2 regions of the Bacillus sp. EB106-07-01-XG149 genome follow, and region 1 is predicted to be linked to the other one. Evidence: riboswitches for the same ligand, from Rfam matches in the RefSeq annotation. Region 1 holds a riboswitch; the other holds the start of a gene.
The links. A riboswitch is a leader RNA that binds a small molecule or an ion and turns the genes downstream of it on or off. The one in region 1 is predicted to bind S-adenosylmethionine.
Positions count from the first base shown of each region.

Region 2: linked by a shared signal. The riboswitch ahead of metI (cystathionine gamma-synthase/O-acetylhomoserine thiolyase) and the one ahead of AC3WTA_RS25205 (bifunctional O-acetylhomoserine aminocarboxypropyltransferase/cysteine synthase) in region 1 are both predicted to bind S-adenosylmethionine.

Region 1 is NZ_JBYTDP010000009.1:44,297-52,676, forward strand. Features, by position in the region: gene AC3WTA_RS25195 (homoserine dehydrogenase) at 1-885, opposite strand, end outside; gene metA (homoserine O-acetyltransferase MetA) at 1,027-1,932, opposite strand; gene AC3WTA_RS25205 (bifunctional O-acetylhomoserine aminocarboxypropyltransferase/cysteine synthase) at 1,916-3,214, opposite strand; SAM riboswitch class I at 3,308-3,412, opposite strand; gene AC3WTA_RS25210 (chloride channel protein) at 3,727-4,959, shown strand; gene AC3WTA_RS25215 (YjjG family noncanonical pyrimidine nucleotidase) at 5,000-5,695, opposite strand; gene AC3WTA_RS25220 (transcriptional regulator YeiL) at 5,802-6,473, shown strand; gene AC3WTA_RS25225 (FMN-dependent NADH-azoreductase) at 6,536-7,162, opposite strand; gene AC3WTA_RS25230 (response regulator) at 7,353-8,000, opposite strand; gene AC3WTA_RS25235 (GAF domain-containing sensor histidine kinase) at 8,021-8,380, opposite strand, start outside.
Region 2 is NZ_JBYTDP010000002.1:541,910-550,289, reverse strand. Features, by position in the region: gene AC3WTA_RS08955 (cysteine hydrolase family protein) at 25-537, opposite strand; gene metC (cystathionine beta-lyase) at 699-1,862, opposite strand; gene metI (cystathionine gamma-synthase/O-acetylhomoserine thiolyase) at 1,859-2,971, opposite strand; SAM riboswitch class I at 3,214-3,323, opposite strand; SAM riboswitch class I at 3,527-3,636, shown strand; gene AC3WTA_RS08940 (bifunctional homocysteine S-methyltransferase/methylenetetrahydrofolate reductase) at 3,707-5,539, shown strand; gene metH (methionine synthase) at 5,539-8,380, shown strand, end outside.

The sequences.
Region 1 (8,380 bases):
CATCGTTTCTCCGACCGCTTCACCATACACATATACAGCGTTATATTCGTTTTGCACGGCCGCAAGAGGATGTGTATTTGGAAGAAGTGTCGGTTCAACTGTTACCTCTAATTTTTCACCATCTCGCTTCGCAAGACCGATTAATTTAATCGTGTATCCTAAACTCTTACTGTATTCAATATCTTCTTCTGTAATAGAAGTAATCCCTTTTACCTTCACATCTCCAAGCTCTACATTTGTAGAAAAACCAAGGGTAGCCAAAATCGTCATTTTTCTCGCTGCATCTAAACCTTCCACATCTGATGTTGGATCTGCTTCTGCAAATCCAAGTTGTTGGGCTTCTTTTAACACGTCGTTATATGCTCTCCCTTCATCTGACATTTTCGTCAAAATAAAATTTGTCGTTCCATTTACAATTCCCATTACTTTCGTAATAAGATCTGAAGAAAGTCCTTCTACGATACTTCGTAAAATCGGAATCCCTCCAGCTACACTTGCTTCATAAAATAAATCTGCTTTATTATCTTTTGCTACCGCTAACAGTTCCGCCCCATGTAACGCCATTAAATCTTTATTGGCAGTCACAACATGCTTCCCGCTCTGTAAGGCTTGCAAAATATATGCTTTTGCATCATCAATGCCACCCATCACTTCGATGACAACGTCAATATTTGGATTATCTAAAATTTCATTTGCATCTTGTGTTAATAGAGTAGAAGGTACCTCTACTTCTCTCTCTTTTTCAATATTTTGTACTAGTACTTTCGTTACTTTTACAGGACAACCTACTTGGTGGATAAGTCGCTCTTGATGATCTGTAATGATACGAACTACACCGCTACCAACTGTCCCAAGACCTAATAAACCAATTTGAATTTCTTTCATAATCCTGTCCACCCCTCAAAAATTGTGTTTAGATGAAATTATATGAGTAAAAAATCTGAAAAACAATGTTTTTTGAAAATTCGGAAAAATATAAGTTAATCTTTACAAAGAAAACGTTGCCACGTGTTACACAATCTTTTTTTATAATACATAAGGGGTTTCTTGATACACGTAATAATTCAGCCAATTAGAGAATAATAGATTCCCATGGCTTCTCCACCTTACAAGTGGCTTCTCATTTGGATTATTATGCTTAAAATAATTTTTCGGCACATCAATATTTAACCCTTTTTGGCGGTCCCGTTCGTATTCTTGCTTTAACGTATCACAACTATATTCACTATGCCCGAGCGCAAACACTTGCCTTCCTTCTTGCCCAATGACAAGGTGAACACCCGCTTCCTCAGAATTTGCTAATAATGTTAAGTCTGTCACCTCTCTAATATCACTCTCTCGTACTTCTGTATGACGAGAATGCGGGGCAAAAAACAATTCATCAAACCCTTGTAACAATTTCACATGTTGCTCACAGACTTCATGTTCAAATACACCGAACATTTTTTCCTTAAGAGGATACTTTGGAACACCATAATGATGATACAAGCCAGCCTGTGCCCCCCAGCAAATATGAAGCGTAGATGTTACATTCTTTTTTGAATACTCCATAATACGTTTAAGCTCTTCCCAATAATCTACCTCTTCAAAAGAAAGAGTTTCAACTGGTGCTCCTGTAATAATAAGTCCATCAAATTTCTCATTCTCAATATCACGAAATGTTTTATAGAAACTCGTTAAATGGTCCTGCGCTACATTGCGAGACAAATGTGATTCCATATGAAGTAAGTGAACATCTAATTGCAACGGTGTGTTGCCAATTAAACGAAGTAATTGCGCTTCTGTTTCTTGCTTTGTAGGCATTAAATTTAAGATAGCAATTTTCAATGCCCGGATATCTTGTGTTTCTGCTCGCTCCTTCGTCATTACAAAAATATTTTCCTTCTGCAACACTTTGCGAGCTGGTAAATCTTTATCAATTATGATCGGCATGTTCTTTGCCTCCGACTAGCGCTGCTTCTAAATCTGCAATAATATCAGAAACATCTTCTATACCAACCGATAAACGAATTAAATCTGATGTAACGCCAGCTAGACGCTGATCTTCAGCACTTAATTGTCTATGCGTTGTGCTAGCAGGATGTATAACGCAAGTTCGTGCATCCGCTACATGCGTTACGAGAGTTGCTAGTTTTACATTTGCGATAAATTCTTTCGCTGCTTCTAATCCGCCCTTAATGCCGAATGTTAAAACACCACTAGCACCTTTTTTCAAATACGTTTGTGCTAACGAGTAATTTTCATTGCTATCTAATCCCGGATAATTCACCCATTCAATACGTTCATGGTTAGCAAGCCACTTAGCAACTGCGAGAGCATTTTCACTATGACGCTCCATTCTTAAATGCAGCGTTTCTAAGCCGATATTGCTAATATACGCATTGAATGGGCTCATACAGTTTCCGTAGTCTCTTAATAATTGAACACGCGCCTTCACAATATAAGCTGCTGCACCAAAATTTTGAACGTAACTTACGCCGTGATAACTTGGATCCGGTTCAACAAGTTCAGGATATTTCCCATTTGTCCAATCGAAGTTCCCTCCGTCAATGACAATGCCGCCTAAAGAACTTGCATGACCATCGATATATTTCGTCGTAGAATGAACGATAATATTTGCTCCGTGCTCAAATGCTTGGCATAAATAAGGAGTTGCTAATGTATTATCCACAATAAAAGGTACTTCCAACTCTTTCGCTGCATCTGAAAATTCTTTGAAATTTAAAACGTTCATCGCTGGATTTCCTAACGATTCTGCATAAACAAGTTTCGTCTTATCATTAGCAAGGGCCACAATTTCATCAGCACTTAAATTCGGATTAAAGAACGTAACGTCAATACCAAGCTTACGCAAACTCACTCCAAATAAATTAAACGTTCCGCCATAAACTGTGGAAGAACAAAGCAAGTGGTCTCCGCTACTACAAATATTTAAAACAGCAAGCATAATAGCAGCCTGCCCAGAAGCCGTTGCAACAGCTCCTACACCACCCTCTAAATCCGCTAACTTTTGCTCAAATGCAGCTAAAGTAGGATTTCCAATACGCGTATATATATATCCTTCTGCCTCTAAATTAAATAGCGCTGCTAAATCATCTGAAGTATCGTATTTATACGTTGTACTTTGATAAAGTGGCAAAACACGCGGTTCACCATTCTTTGGTGTATAGCCACCTTGCACACAAATTGTTCCTTTTCCCCATGATTCTCCCATCTCTCATTCTCCTTTCTTTTATACAAAATAAAAAAACTGCTCCTTTCCTGAAAACAAGAAAGGAGCAGTTTGAAAACACGCTCTAAAGGCTCTTTCTTATCTTTCAGGATTATTACCTGCAGGATTTGGCACAATTCCGTTATACGGCTGTTGCCAAGGTTTCATCGGGCCTGTCCCTCCACCTTTTCTTGATAAGACTATGCAATTACCGTTGATTTTATAGCAATAATTTCCTAATGTCAATCAGTTTTTCTGAATGTTCTAAATTAAACACAAAAAATTTGACATGCATAACAAAAGAAATATATTCCATATTCATTCGAAAAAGACCTTTTAAAACCCACGATTACTATATAAAATTAAGTAAGTAGTTTAACTGTATACATTTCAAATTCTCACGAGACCTCAATATATTGAATAAGCCAACATCTCAAAAAGATACTATACATATTCCTTTCACAGTAGCATATTTAATCCTTTCGACATTAAAACTTACATAACGGAGGTATCACATGACAAACACAAAGGACATGCACTATATAATCGTCCTATACGGCATTCTTTTAGGCTCTATAGTAGGAGCTACAGTCTGGCTATTTTTAGTTACAATAAATATCGGCATTCACTTTATTTGGGGATACTTACCTACTATTTTCTCTTCTCCCCCGTATTACACTATTTGTGTAACAACTATCGGTGGTATTCTCGTTGGTTTAACCCAAAAATACTTCGGCACATATCCACGTCTTATGCCGGAAGTGATGGGTGAATATAAAAAAACAGGTAGAATTGAATACCGTTTTGTACATAAAGCTACTTTAACTGCGATTATCGTTTTAATATTTGGAGCTAGCTTAGGTCCCGAAGCAGCACTTGTTGGAATTATCGGTGGACTTTGTACATGGGTAGGGGATCGCTTTACATTTGCCTTAAAAGGAATGAATGAACTAACAGAGGTTGGAATTGGCGCTACTTTAAGTGTAATTTTTAACGCGCCATTATTCGGTTATTTAGCTCCAAATGAAAATGAGGGTGAGCAAATTAACGAATTTTCTAAAGGAAAAAAAGCAATTGTATATTTAGCTACCACTTTCGCTGGCTTTTCCGTTTATATATTACTTAGTAAATTCGATAATCGCGGATCCTTTATCGTTAATTTTGGGGAAGGTTCCCTTTCTCTTAATGAATGGATTGCCTTTCTACCACTTGCTAGTATTGGTGCTATAGTTGGTTTCTTTTATTTCAAATTTGAATTCACATTAGAGAAATTAATCCATCCCTTCAGGGAATACAAACTATCACTTGGAATTATCGGTGGTATTTTATTAGGAATTACAGGAACTTTTCTCCCGTACACGTTATTCTCAGGAGAACACCAATTAAAAGATTTAGTCGTTGAATGGAGTCACTTATCCTTCTGGGTACTACTTCTTTCAGGTGTTTTAAAATTATGTATTACTGCCGTTTGTTTAAATACAGGTTGGCGCGGTGGACATATTTTCCCAATTATATTTGCTGGATCTAGTATCGGATATGCTATAGCTTCCATTATCCCGATAGATCCAATCGCTTCGGTAGCCATCGTCACGACAGCAATTTCAAGCTATGCATTAAGAAAACCAATTGCTATAACATTACTATTACTCATGTTTTTCCCGCTCAATTTACTATTACCAATGCTTGGAGCGGCAGCGATTGGTAATGCATTTCCACTTCCTAAAAACAACGAAGTTACAAACGAATAAAAATAGGCAGTAGGGACAAAAGTTCCACTGCCTATTTTTATTACACACGTTGCTTCAATAACGCGTATAACTCTTCAAAATTTTGTACTTCATATGTTGGCACAATCTCGCTATTATTTGATTTCTTTTCTGGATTAAACCAACAAGTATCAATTCCCGCTACATATCCACCTTTCATATCAGCACTTAACGAATCCCCAATAATGAGCCCTTCTTTAGGAGAAAAATTAGGAATTTGTTCAAAAACATAATCAAAATACTCTTTCATCGGCTTTTGGAATCCTGTATCTTCAGAAACGAAAATATCTTTAAACAAGGCATGTAATCCTGCATTACGTAAACGTTTATCTTGCGTCTTAGAAACACCGTTTGTCACTATATATAAATTGTACTCACTTTGAATTTGATTTATAAATTCAAACGCACCTTGCATAAGTTGGTCTCCTTCTTCTAAGTAGCTACGATAATTATTTTCGAATAATATCCCATCTACCTCTTCCCCGTATTCTTTAAACAAAATCGAAAACCGTGTATTTACGACTTCATCACGGTTGATTTCACCTTCTTCAAAAGCATCCCAAAGACTTTTATTAATTTTTTTATACTGCACTTCAACCTCGCTAGTTAGAGGAATCCCTTTCTCTTCAAAAAGCATACGTAACGCCACTTTCTCCGCCTTTTGAAAATCTAACAATGTATCATCTACATCAAATAGCAATGTTTTATATTTTTTCATAAGCCCTTCACACACTCTTTTCTACAAAAATAAATTTACGTAAATCGTATCATTCCTTCTTGTAAAAATAATAGGAGATATCTCATACTAAACATGAGGTGAAAATATGAAAGTCAGCAAAAATAGCGACGAAATCTCTCATTACATGCAAACTTACAACTTCCATACTTTTTTTTCTTTTGATGTCTTACCTTACGCTGAACTACATTCCTTTCAAAAGAAAGAAAGGATATGTAATGAAGGCGTTGATGTTCCTTATCTTTATTACTTAATTTCCGGGAAAGCGAAAATATATATGAGTCACAAAAACGGGAAGGTCTCCTTAATTAACTTTATTCAAGCACCTTCGTTCATTGGAGAATTAGGATTAATTGGTGTAGAATCCGTTACGAAAACAGTGGAAGTGATTGAAGAATGTATGTGCTTAGCGCTTCCTCTTAAAGATTGTCAGCATCTTTTGTTGCAAGATGCTATATTTCTACAGAAACTATGCAAATTTATCGGCGAAAAAACAATTAGCCGAACAGAAAGTTACGCCAAAAACAATAGCTATCCGTTCGAAAATCGATTAGCGGCGTTTATTCTATTAACAGAACAAAATAACAGTTATACAGAAAAACATACCGAGGCTTCGGAATACTTAAATGTCAGCTACCGTCATCTTTTATATGTATTAAACCAGTTTTGCCAGCAAAATTACTTAACAAAAGACGGAAGAACCTATTACATACAAGATCGAATTCACTTAGAAAAACTGGCTGATGAACTTAAAATATAAAAAAGTAGCATTAACGTTTATATGTTAATGCTACTTTTTTTGAGTGACGATTCTATTTTTAATTAAAATTTGCTTGCTACTTTAGCTGCTTCTTCAAGACCAGCTGTAATGATCTCTTCTGCTTTATCTGGGAATTGGTTATGTCCTTCAATAACTACTGTTTCCATATTTGTTGCACCGAAGAAGCCCATCATGCTTGCTACATATTTAACAGCCATTTCTACTTCAGCTGCTGGACCTTCAGAATATACGCCGCCGCGCGCGTTTAATAATGCAATCTTCTTATCTCCAATTAGACCAACTGGACCTTCTGGCGTATATTTAAACGTTTTGCCAGCTCGGTTTAAATAATCAATATATGTGTGTAGCACTGCTGGAATCGTTAAGTTCCATAATGGGAAACCGAAAACGACTTTATCAGCTTCTAAAAATTGATTTAAATACTTATCAGCAACTGCTACTGCTTTTGCTTCCTCTTCAGTTAAATCAAATCCTTTACTTGCTTTGAATGTACCATTAATCATATCTACGCCTACATATGGTAATTCTTCTTTATATAAATCAAGTTCTACTACTGTATCATTTGGATGTGCTTCTTTATAGTTTGCTAAAAATGCCTCGTATAATTTCACACTAACTGCTTGTTCCGCTGGGCGGTTGTTTGCTTTTACAAATAAAACTGTTGCCATTGTTTTTCCTCCTAGTACTCACTCTTCTGTTGTTATATGCTTTCAAAAAAGGTATCCCTTGTAATTGTTGTTTTGTTGCTTACAAACATATTTTATCTTTATATCAAGACAATTTCGTCCTCACATAGACGTATTTTTCTATAAAAAAAGTCCACCTTCTAAAGGCGAACTAGGTCTTACGACTTTTGTCTTATACAATTCCATTTTTCACTGCATATAATGCTGCTTGCGTGCGATCAGATAAATTCAACTTACTCAAAATACTACTTACATGAGCTTTTACCGTTTTTTCTGTAATAACTAAAACAGAAGCGATCTCTTTATTACTCATCCCTTTCGCTAATAGCTGCAACACTTCATTTTCTCTCGCCGTTAGCACATCCACTTGAATAGAAGGTTCTTCTTCCTTTTCTTCCACAGGTAATGTTTGAGAGAGAAGAGTATTTGCTATATCCGGATGTAATTGAATATTACCTTTATATGCGCTTCGAATAGCTTCAACAAGCTGATCCGGTTCTACATCTTTTAAAATATACCCACTTGCCCCCGCCCTTAACGCTGGTAAAACATGCGCCTGATCAGAGAAGCTAGTTAATACAATTACTTTCACATTTGGATATTCTTTTTTGATGCACGCCGTCGCCTCGACACCATCCATTTCGGGCATATATAAATCCATTAATACAACATCAGGATTCGTCTCCCCTACTTTCACTAACGCTTCTTTCCCATTATTTGCTTCTCCAACTAACGCTAAATCTTCCTGTGTACTTAAGAAAAATGCTAATCCTTTTAAAACGACTGTATGATCATCAACTAACAATACTTTTATTTTCACAAACTTCCCTCATTTTCACATCATAATGGTACGTTTACTTTTACACTTGTTCTTTTCTTATCACTTACAATTTTAATTGTTCCACCGACTAATTCTACTCTTTCGCGCATCGTAGTCATACCGAGTGATTTCTTCTCTTTTACATCCTTTTCTACAAAGCCGTTTCCTTGATCGACTATTTCTAATGATACATTCTTCTCCGTCACTTTGAAATAAATCGCCGCTTCCCTGACATTCGCATGTTTACTTACGTTATTTAAAGCTTCTTGTCCAATTCGCCATAGCGCTTCCTCTACTACGCGCGGCAAATCACGAACACCTGTAACTTGTTCCCGAATTTTCAATCCCAAACTTTCACCATATTGTTTTAAAGCTGGTAA
Region 2 (8,380 bases), on a different contig from region 1:
TTACCAAGAAAGTAGTTATGTATTCTAGAGTTCATCTTTTATCAGCTTTAAAAATCTGCGGTTCCATATGTTCTCATAAAAATCAATTGTCTCTTTTGCGGACATAAACGGATTATTTAACGTAGAGGTTGCTTTCTGTACCATGAAGTTTTCGTATTCTAGTCCATGGGAAAATTTAATCGTAGCATCCATACAGTACTCTGTTTGGGCACCACAAAATTCAATACGGTGTACAGATAATTGTTCTAAAATCTCTTTCAAGTTTGTTTTATAAAATGAATTGGCATGTGTTTTTCTTACAAAAAAATCTTGTTCCTGAACATCTAGATCAGCATGAATAGCCCAAAGTTCTTTTTCGGGTACTAAATCATCATCACAATGTTGAATAAAAATGATTGGTTTATTTGATTTTCTGTATGAAGAAATTCTTTTATTTACTTTTGTAAGTAAATTTTGTAAATCGAATAAATGCTCTTCGCTATAACATACTCCATTTTGTAAATCGATAACGATTAAAACATCTGCACAAGTATCCATTATTTTTGCCCCTTTTTTACTTCTTAATATATCAATTAATTCATTATTTAGAAATAGATGGTGCTCTTTCGTTTTTTTATGAACTATACGAAAAGTAAAAAATATACGTAACGGCATAAAAAAGAAGATATGAAAACTTAATTTCATATCTTCTGTTCGTTCTATGCATTTACAGGTTCTTCTACATAAGAAAGGGCATTTTCAAAATCGGATATTAAATCGTCAACATTTTCAAGGCCGACGGATAACCGAAGTAATGAATTAGAAATCCCTCTTTCATCACGAGCTTCTTGCGACAGTGCTGCATGTGACATTTTAGCTGGGTAGGAAAGAATCGATTCGACAGCTCCTAAACTAACTGCAAAGACAGGTAATTTTACTTTTGATAAAAATTGGCGGAGTGCGTCTTCTGATTGTAAAGTGAAAGATAGGACAGCTCCAGCTGATGTAGCTTGAGATTGTTGAATATCAAATCCAAGATGTGTTTGTAAGCCAGGATAATAGACATTTTTAACTTTAGCGTGCTCTTGTAAATAATGTGCAATTTTATTGGCGTTTGCAGCTGAATGCTCAAGACGTACATGCAATGTTTTTAGACCGCGAAGTACGAGAGAACAATCTTGAGGACCTAAAATAGCGCCAAATGCATTTTGTAAAAATCCAAGTTTTTGAGCGAGTTCGGCATCTTTTACAACAGCTAATCCGGCAGTAACATCACTATGACCGGCAATGAATTTTGTGGCACTATGAAGAACGACATCGGCGCCAAGATCAAGTGGTTTCTGGAATAGTGGTGTCAAAAATGTATTATCAACAAAAGTAAGGGCGTCAATAGATTTTGCAAGTTTAGAAACAGCACGAATATCTGTCACTTTTAAAAGTGGATTAGAGGGTGTTTCCACATAAAAGAGTTTTGTATTTGGCTTAATTTTTTGCTTTATTTCTTCTAAATTGGTCATATCAACAAATGTATGTGACACACCGTAACGGGAGAGCACTTCAGTTATAATTCGATAAGTGCCTCCGTATACGTCCTCTGAAATGAGTACGTGATCGCCTTGTGAAAGAAGGAGGAATGCAGTAGAAATCGCTGCAATTCCTGATGCGAAGGCAAACCCCTTTGTTCCTCCTTCTAATAAAGCAATGATATCTTCAAGAGCTTCACGAGTTGGATTACCAGAGCGACTATAGTCATATTTTCCGAACGTATCTACATCAAACTGGTGGAATGTTGATGTATTATAGATGGGAACGTTAACAGCTCCTGTTTGCGAGTCATGTTTATATTGGTTGTGCAGTAAGAGTGTATCTATAGAATAACTCATATTCTTATACCTTCTTTTACAAGTTTAATGGCTTGCTTTAAGTCTTGAATTAAATCGTTACTATTTTCAATGCCAACGGAAAATCGCAGAAGACGATTACATACACCGTTTGCTGTTCTGATTTCTTCAGGAATATCAGCATGTGTTTGCGTTGCTGGATACGTCATTAAACTTTCAACACCACCAAGACTTTCAGCAAATGTAATTAAGGATAAAGATTGTAAGAATGGATTAATCCATGTTTCATCTTTCAGACGAAATGAGATCATGCCGCCTCTTCCAGGATAAAATACATCTGTCACCCCGTCTTCATCATTTAAATAAGCAACAACTGCTTTTGCATTTTCTTCATGTTGTCTCATGCGAAGCGCTAACGTTTTCATACCACGAATTAATAGCCATGAGTCAAATGGACTTAAGACCGCACCAGAGGCATTATGATAATGAGCGATTTCCTCACAAAGTTCCTTTCCTCTTGCAACGACAAGTCCGCTTAGGACATCGTTATGTCCCCCTAAATATTTCGTTGCGCTATGAAGTACAATGTCGGCACCTTCTGTTAATGGCTGCTGTATATAAGGCGTATAGAATGTGTTGTCTACAATAAGAAGTAGTCCGTGTCTTTTGGCTACGGTTGCGACAGCGGCAATATCGGTAACTTGCATTAACGGATTAGTTGGAGTTTCTATGAAAATAGCCTTCGTTTCAGTTGTGATAGCTTGCTCAATTTGTTTAATAGATTGTGTATTTACGTATCTACATCGAACGTTCCACTTTTTTTCATGCTCAGAAAATAATCGATAAGTGCCCCCGTATAAATCTTCGGATACAATAAGTTCGTCTCCAGAACGGAATAGGGAGAGGACGAGGAGAACAGCTGCCATCCCTGAACTACAGGCATAACCTTGTTCACCATATTCTAAGTCTGCGATTGCCTGCTCTAAAAGACCACGAGTTGGATTGCCAGTTCGTGAATAGTCAAAGCCAGTAGAGTTACCAATTCCTTCGTGACGATAAGCAGTTGAAAAATAAACAGGTGGGTTAACAGTTCCTGTTGTAGTTTCGCTCCGGTTTCCGATTTGTGCTAGTTTTGTTTCAATAGTTGACATGTGAAAATTCCTCCTTTTTAAATTAACAATTAAGTGAATGTAAAGTGAAACTTTAATCAGTGAGGGGGGCATTCCCCACTGATTATCAGTCCTCACCAATCGGGCTTTTACGGGCAGTCGATTCCCACCTAACTTCTTTGTTCTAGCTGAATTTTGAGTTGGGAATCTTACTGCCCGTTAATGCGGGGTAAAATAAAAAAAGCCTTCTAAAGAAGAAGGCTTTCGGTTTGAATAGAGTCTTCTTCTCATCTGTCAAATCTTTCACAATTTGCTGGAATTAGCACCTTATTAACAAATGTTAATGGTTGCTGAGGCGTCATAGGGCCAGTCCCTCTACCTCTCTAGATAAGAATGTTCGTATGAAATTTTATTATGTTTTTAACTTTACAACAAAAGATAATTGAATTGCAACTTTATTTTAAATAATTTTTATTTTTCCGCAAGTGTCATTGACTTTTGCATTTGTGCATGCTAAATTTATTAAAAAATTAACAAACATTGTTAAAAGGGGAACGTATTTCCTTTTAGCTACATAAATAAAATAATAAAGACAAACTCTTATTGAGAGCGGTGGAGGGAAAGGCCCTGTGAAACCCGGCAACCTTCAAACAAAATGTTTGAAACGGTGCTAATACCTGCAAAACGAATGTTTTGCATGATAAGAGGAGGATTGATTATGTCCCCCTCTTCAAAGTGAAGAGGGGGTTTTTATATTGATGGAAATGAGGGAGATTTGTGAAATTACTAGATTTATTATCAAAAGGAATTGTAATAGGTGATGGCGCGGTTGGAACGTTATTACATTCACATGGCTTGCAAAGTAGTTTTGAAGAATTAAATATATCTGATCCGGATTTAATTATATCGATTCATAAGCAATATGTAGCTGCTGGGGCTGATGTAATTCAAACAAATACGTACGGAGCAAATGAAGCGAAATTACGTATGTATGGTTTAGAAAATCAAGTTACTGAAATTAATAGAGCGGCAGTAAAATTGGCGAAAGCATCTGTGACAGAGAGAAATGCAATTTTAGGAACAATTGGTGGCATGAAACATATCGGAGCTGTTACAACAACTGATATGGAGCGAGAATTTATGCTACTTGAGCAGGCAAGTGCATTACTAGAAGAACAGGTTGATGGACTGCTATTAGAGACTTTCTATGATGAGTTTGAATTACTTCATGCTGTTCAGGTGTTACGAAAACAAACGAATATTCCAATTGTAGCTCAATTAGCATTGCATGAGGCAGGTACAACTCAAAATGGAAATGATGTAAATGAAATATTAAAACAGCTTTTAGATTACGGTGCAAATGTTGTTGGATTGAACTGTCAACTAGGGCCACTTCACATGACGGAAGCTTTTAAAATGATATCGATTCCGCAAAATGGGTACTTGTCAGCATATCCGAATGCAGGTCTCCCAAATTATGTGGAGGGACGTTACGTATATGAGGGAAGTCCAGCTTATTTCGAAGCGATGACACCGAAATTTATTGAGCAAGGTATTCGGTTATTAGGTGGTTGTTGTGGCACGACTCCAGAACATATTGAAAGTATGAAACGTGCAATTGCAAATGTTACACCTGTAATAGAAAAGGATACGATTCAAAGACCGAAAGTAGTTCATACACACGAGAAACGTTCAAAAGCTCATGTCACATTAGCAGAGAAAGCAAAAAAACAAACGACAGTAGTAGTGGAATTAGATCCACCGAAAACATTAGATACGCAGCGATTTTTTGAAGGAGCAAGAGCATTGAAAAGAGCTGGTGCAGATGCTATTACTCTAGCAGATAATTCATTAGCATCGCCTCGCATCTCGAATATGGCAATGGGGGCATTATTAACGAAGCACGATATTCCGGTATTGACGCATTTAACGTGTAGAGATCATAACGTCATTGGACTACAGTCTCATTTATTAGGCTTATCGGCGTTAGGTATGGAAGAAGTGTTAGCTTTAACTGGTGATCCAGCACGCGTTGGTGATTTTCCAGGTGCCACTTCTGTATATGATTTGTCCTCTATTGAGCTCATTAAAATGATTAAAGAAATGAACGACGGACGCTCGATTTTAGGGAAATCAATAGGTCCAGCAACAAGGTTTTCAGTGGGAGGTGCGTTTAATCCGCATGTAAGACATTTAAAAGCAGCGGTTAAGCGGATGGAACGGAAAATAGATGCTGGAGCGGAATATTTCTTAACTCAGCCAATTTATGATATCGCGTTAATTGAAGAAGTGTATGAAGCGACAAAGCATTTGGAACAACCTATTTTTATTGGGATTATGCCATTAATAAGTAAAAGGAATGCAGATTTCCTTCATTTTGAGGTGCCGGGTATTACTCTACCTGAAGAAATAAGGGAGAGAATGGATGGACATGAAACGAAAGAGGCAGCAATTGAGGAAGGGATTCGCATTTCACAAGAATTGATCGATGTGGCGATGAAATATTTTAACGGCATTTATCTTATTACACCATTTCTAAAATATGAAATTACAGAACATCTTGTTAAATATGTGAGAGAAAAGCAAGAAGTGAAAGAAGGTATTAACTGATGAAATGTATAGAAGAAAAATTACAAAATAACATCTTAATATTAGATGGTGCAATGGGAACAATGATCCAGCAAGAGGACTTAACTGCGGAAGATTTCGGAGGAGAAGAGTACGAAGGGTGTAATGAATATTTAGTAGAAACAAGACCTGATGTCATTTTAAAGATTCATAAAGCTTATATTGAAGCTGGAGCGGATATTATTGAAACAAATACATTTGGGGCGACAAACATTGTATTAAGTGATTATGCGTTGTCTCATTTAGACGAGGAACTAAATGAGAAGGCAGCACGTTTAGCAAAGCAAGCGGTCAACGAAAGCGGAAAAGAAGTATATGTTGCGGGAGCAATGGGGCCGACAACGAAAGCGATTAGTGTTACTGGTGGTGTAACGTTTGAAGAATTAATTGAAGCCTATACAAGGCAGGCAAGAGGCTTATTAAATGGCGACGTAGATGTATTACTCGTTGAGACGAGTCAAGATATGCGTAACGTGAAGGCTGCTTATATTGGAATTCAAGCAGCTTTTGATGAGCTAAATAAAATTGTACCTATTATGATTTCAGGAACGATTGAACCGATGGGAACGACTCTGGCCGGGCAAACAATTGAGGCTTTTTACTTATCAGTAGAACATATGAAGCCACTATCTGTTGGATTAAACTGTGCGACTGGTCCGGAGTTTATGAGAGACCATATTCGTTCACTATCTGATTTGTCGGAGTGTTACATTTCTTGTTATCCAAATGCAGGTCTTCCTGATGAAGATGGACATTATCATGAATCACCATCTTCACTCGCTGAAAAAGTGAAGCGATTTGCTGAAGAAGGATGGGTTAATATTATCGGTGGTTGTTGTGGCACAACACCAGAACATATAAAAGCAATGAAATCTGCATTAGTTTCTCTTAAGCCGCGTGAACACCACGAAAGAGATGGACACGGGGTTAGTGGATTAGAGGCACTTCAATATGATGACTCTATGAGACCATTATTTGTTGGTGAAAGAACAAATGTTATTGGGTCACGTAAATTTAAACGATTAGTAGCAGAAGGGAAATTTGAAGAGGCTGCTGAAGTCGCAAGAGCGCAAGTGAAGAAAAATGCTCATATTATTGATATTTGTATGGCAGATCCTGATCGCGATGAAATAGAAGATATGGAAAACTTCTTGGCAGAAGTTACGAAAGTGTTAAAAGTACCAATTATGATTGATTCAACAGATGAAAATGTGATGGAGCGAGCTCTTACTTATATTCAAGGAAAAGCTGTTATTAATTCAATTAATTTAGAAGATGGAGAAGAACGATTTAAAAAAGTGACGCCGCTTCTTCGGAAATATGGTGCTGCTATTGTTGTAGGAACAATTGATGAAGATGGTATGGCGGTTAGTGCAGAACGAAAACTCGAAATCGCGAAAAGAAGTTATGAGTTATTGACAACGAAATATGGTATACGCCCGTCAGATATTATTTTTGATGCACTTGTATTTCCTGTAGGTACAGGTGATGAAGAATATATTGGTTCAGCGGCAGCGACGATAGAAGGAATTCGCCTTATTAAAGAAGCCTTGCCAGAGTGTTTAACGATTTTAGGTGTAAGTAACATATCATTTGGTTTACCACCAGCTGGCCGCGAAGTATTAAATTCCGTCTTTTTATATCATGCAACTAAAGCAGGATTAGATTACGCGATTGTGAATACGGAAAAATTAGAACGGTATGCGTCAATTCCAGAGGAAGAAAAACGTCTTGCAGATGCATTACTTTTTGAAACGACGCAAGAGACGTTAGAAGAATTTACAAATTTCTATCGTGCGGCAAAAAAGAAAGATGTCGTTATCCAAGAAACATTAACTCTTGATGAAAGGCTGGCAAATTACATTGTAGAAGGTACGAAACAAGGGCTACAAGAAGATTTAAGTCTCGCACTTACAGAAGGAAGAAAACCTTTGGATATTATTAATGGCCCACTTATGACAGGAATGGATGAGGTGGGACGATTATTTAATAATAATGAGCTTATCGTTGCCGAAGTATTGCAAAGTGCTGAAAGTATGAAAGCTGCCGTAAGCTATTTAGAGCCACATATGGAATCTAGCGAGAGTGCGAAAAAAGGGAAAGTATTATTAGCAACTGTTAAAGGTGACGTACATGATATTGGGAAAAACCTCGTTGAAATTATTTTATCGAATAACGGATATGAGATTATTAATTTAGGAATCAATGTTCGCTCAGATCGAATTGTACAAGAAGTACAAGAAAAGAAGCCTGACATTATTGGCCTTTCTGGTTTATTAGTAAAATCAGCGCAACAAATGGTAACGACTGCTGAAGATTTAAAAGCGGCAAATATTGATATTCCAATCGTTGTAGGCGGGGCAGCGTTAACGAGAAAGTTTACAGATAACCGTATATCCCCATCATATACAGGGCTCGTATGCTATGCGAGTGATGCGATGACGGGGCTTGATATTATTAATAAGCTTCAAAAAGAAGAAGAGCGTGAGAAGATGAAACAAGATAAAAAAGAGCGTCATCTTCATATCGTAAAAAAAGAGGAGAAGAAAGTAGAAATTCCAGCAGTAATTGAACCATTACCGAAGGCTGAGGTTATGATACCTGATTCAACAAAGCGAATTGTATTACGAGATATTCCAGTTGCACATCTCGCTCCATTTTTAAATAGACAAATGCTACTTGGACATCACCTTGGATTAAAAGGAAATGTGAAGAAGCTTTTGCGAGAGGGAGATAAGAGAGCACACGAATTAAATGATTTAATAGATGAATTATTGCAGGAAGGACGATCTTGGTTAAAACCGAAAGCGGTGTATCAATTTT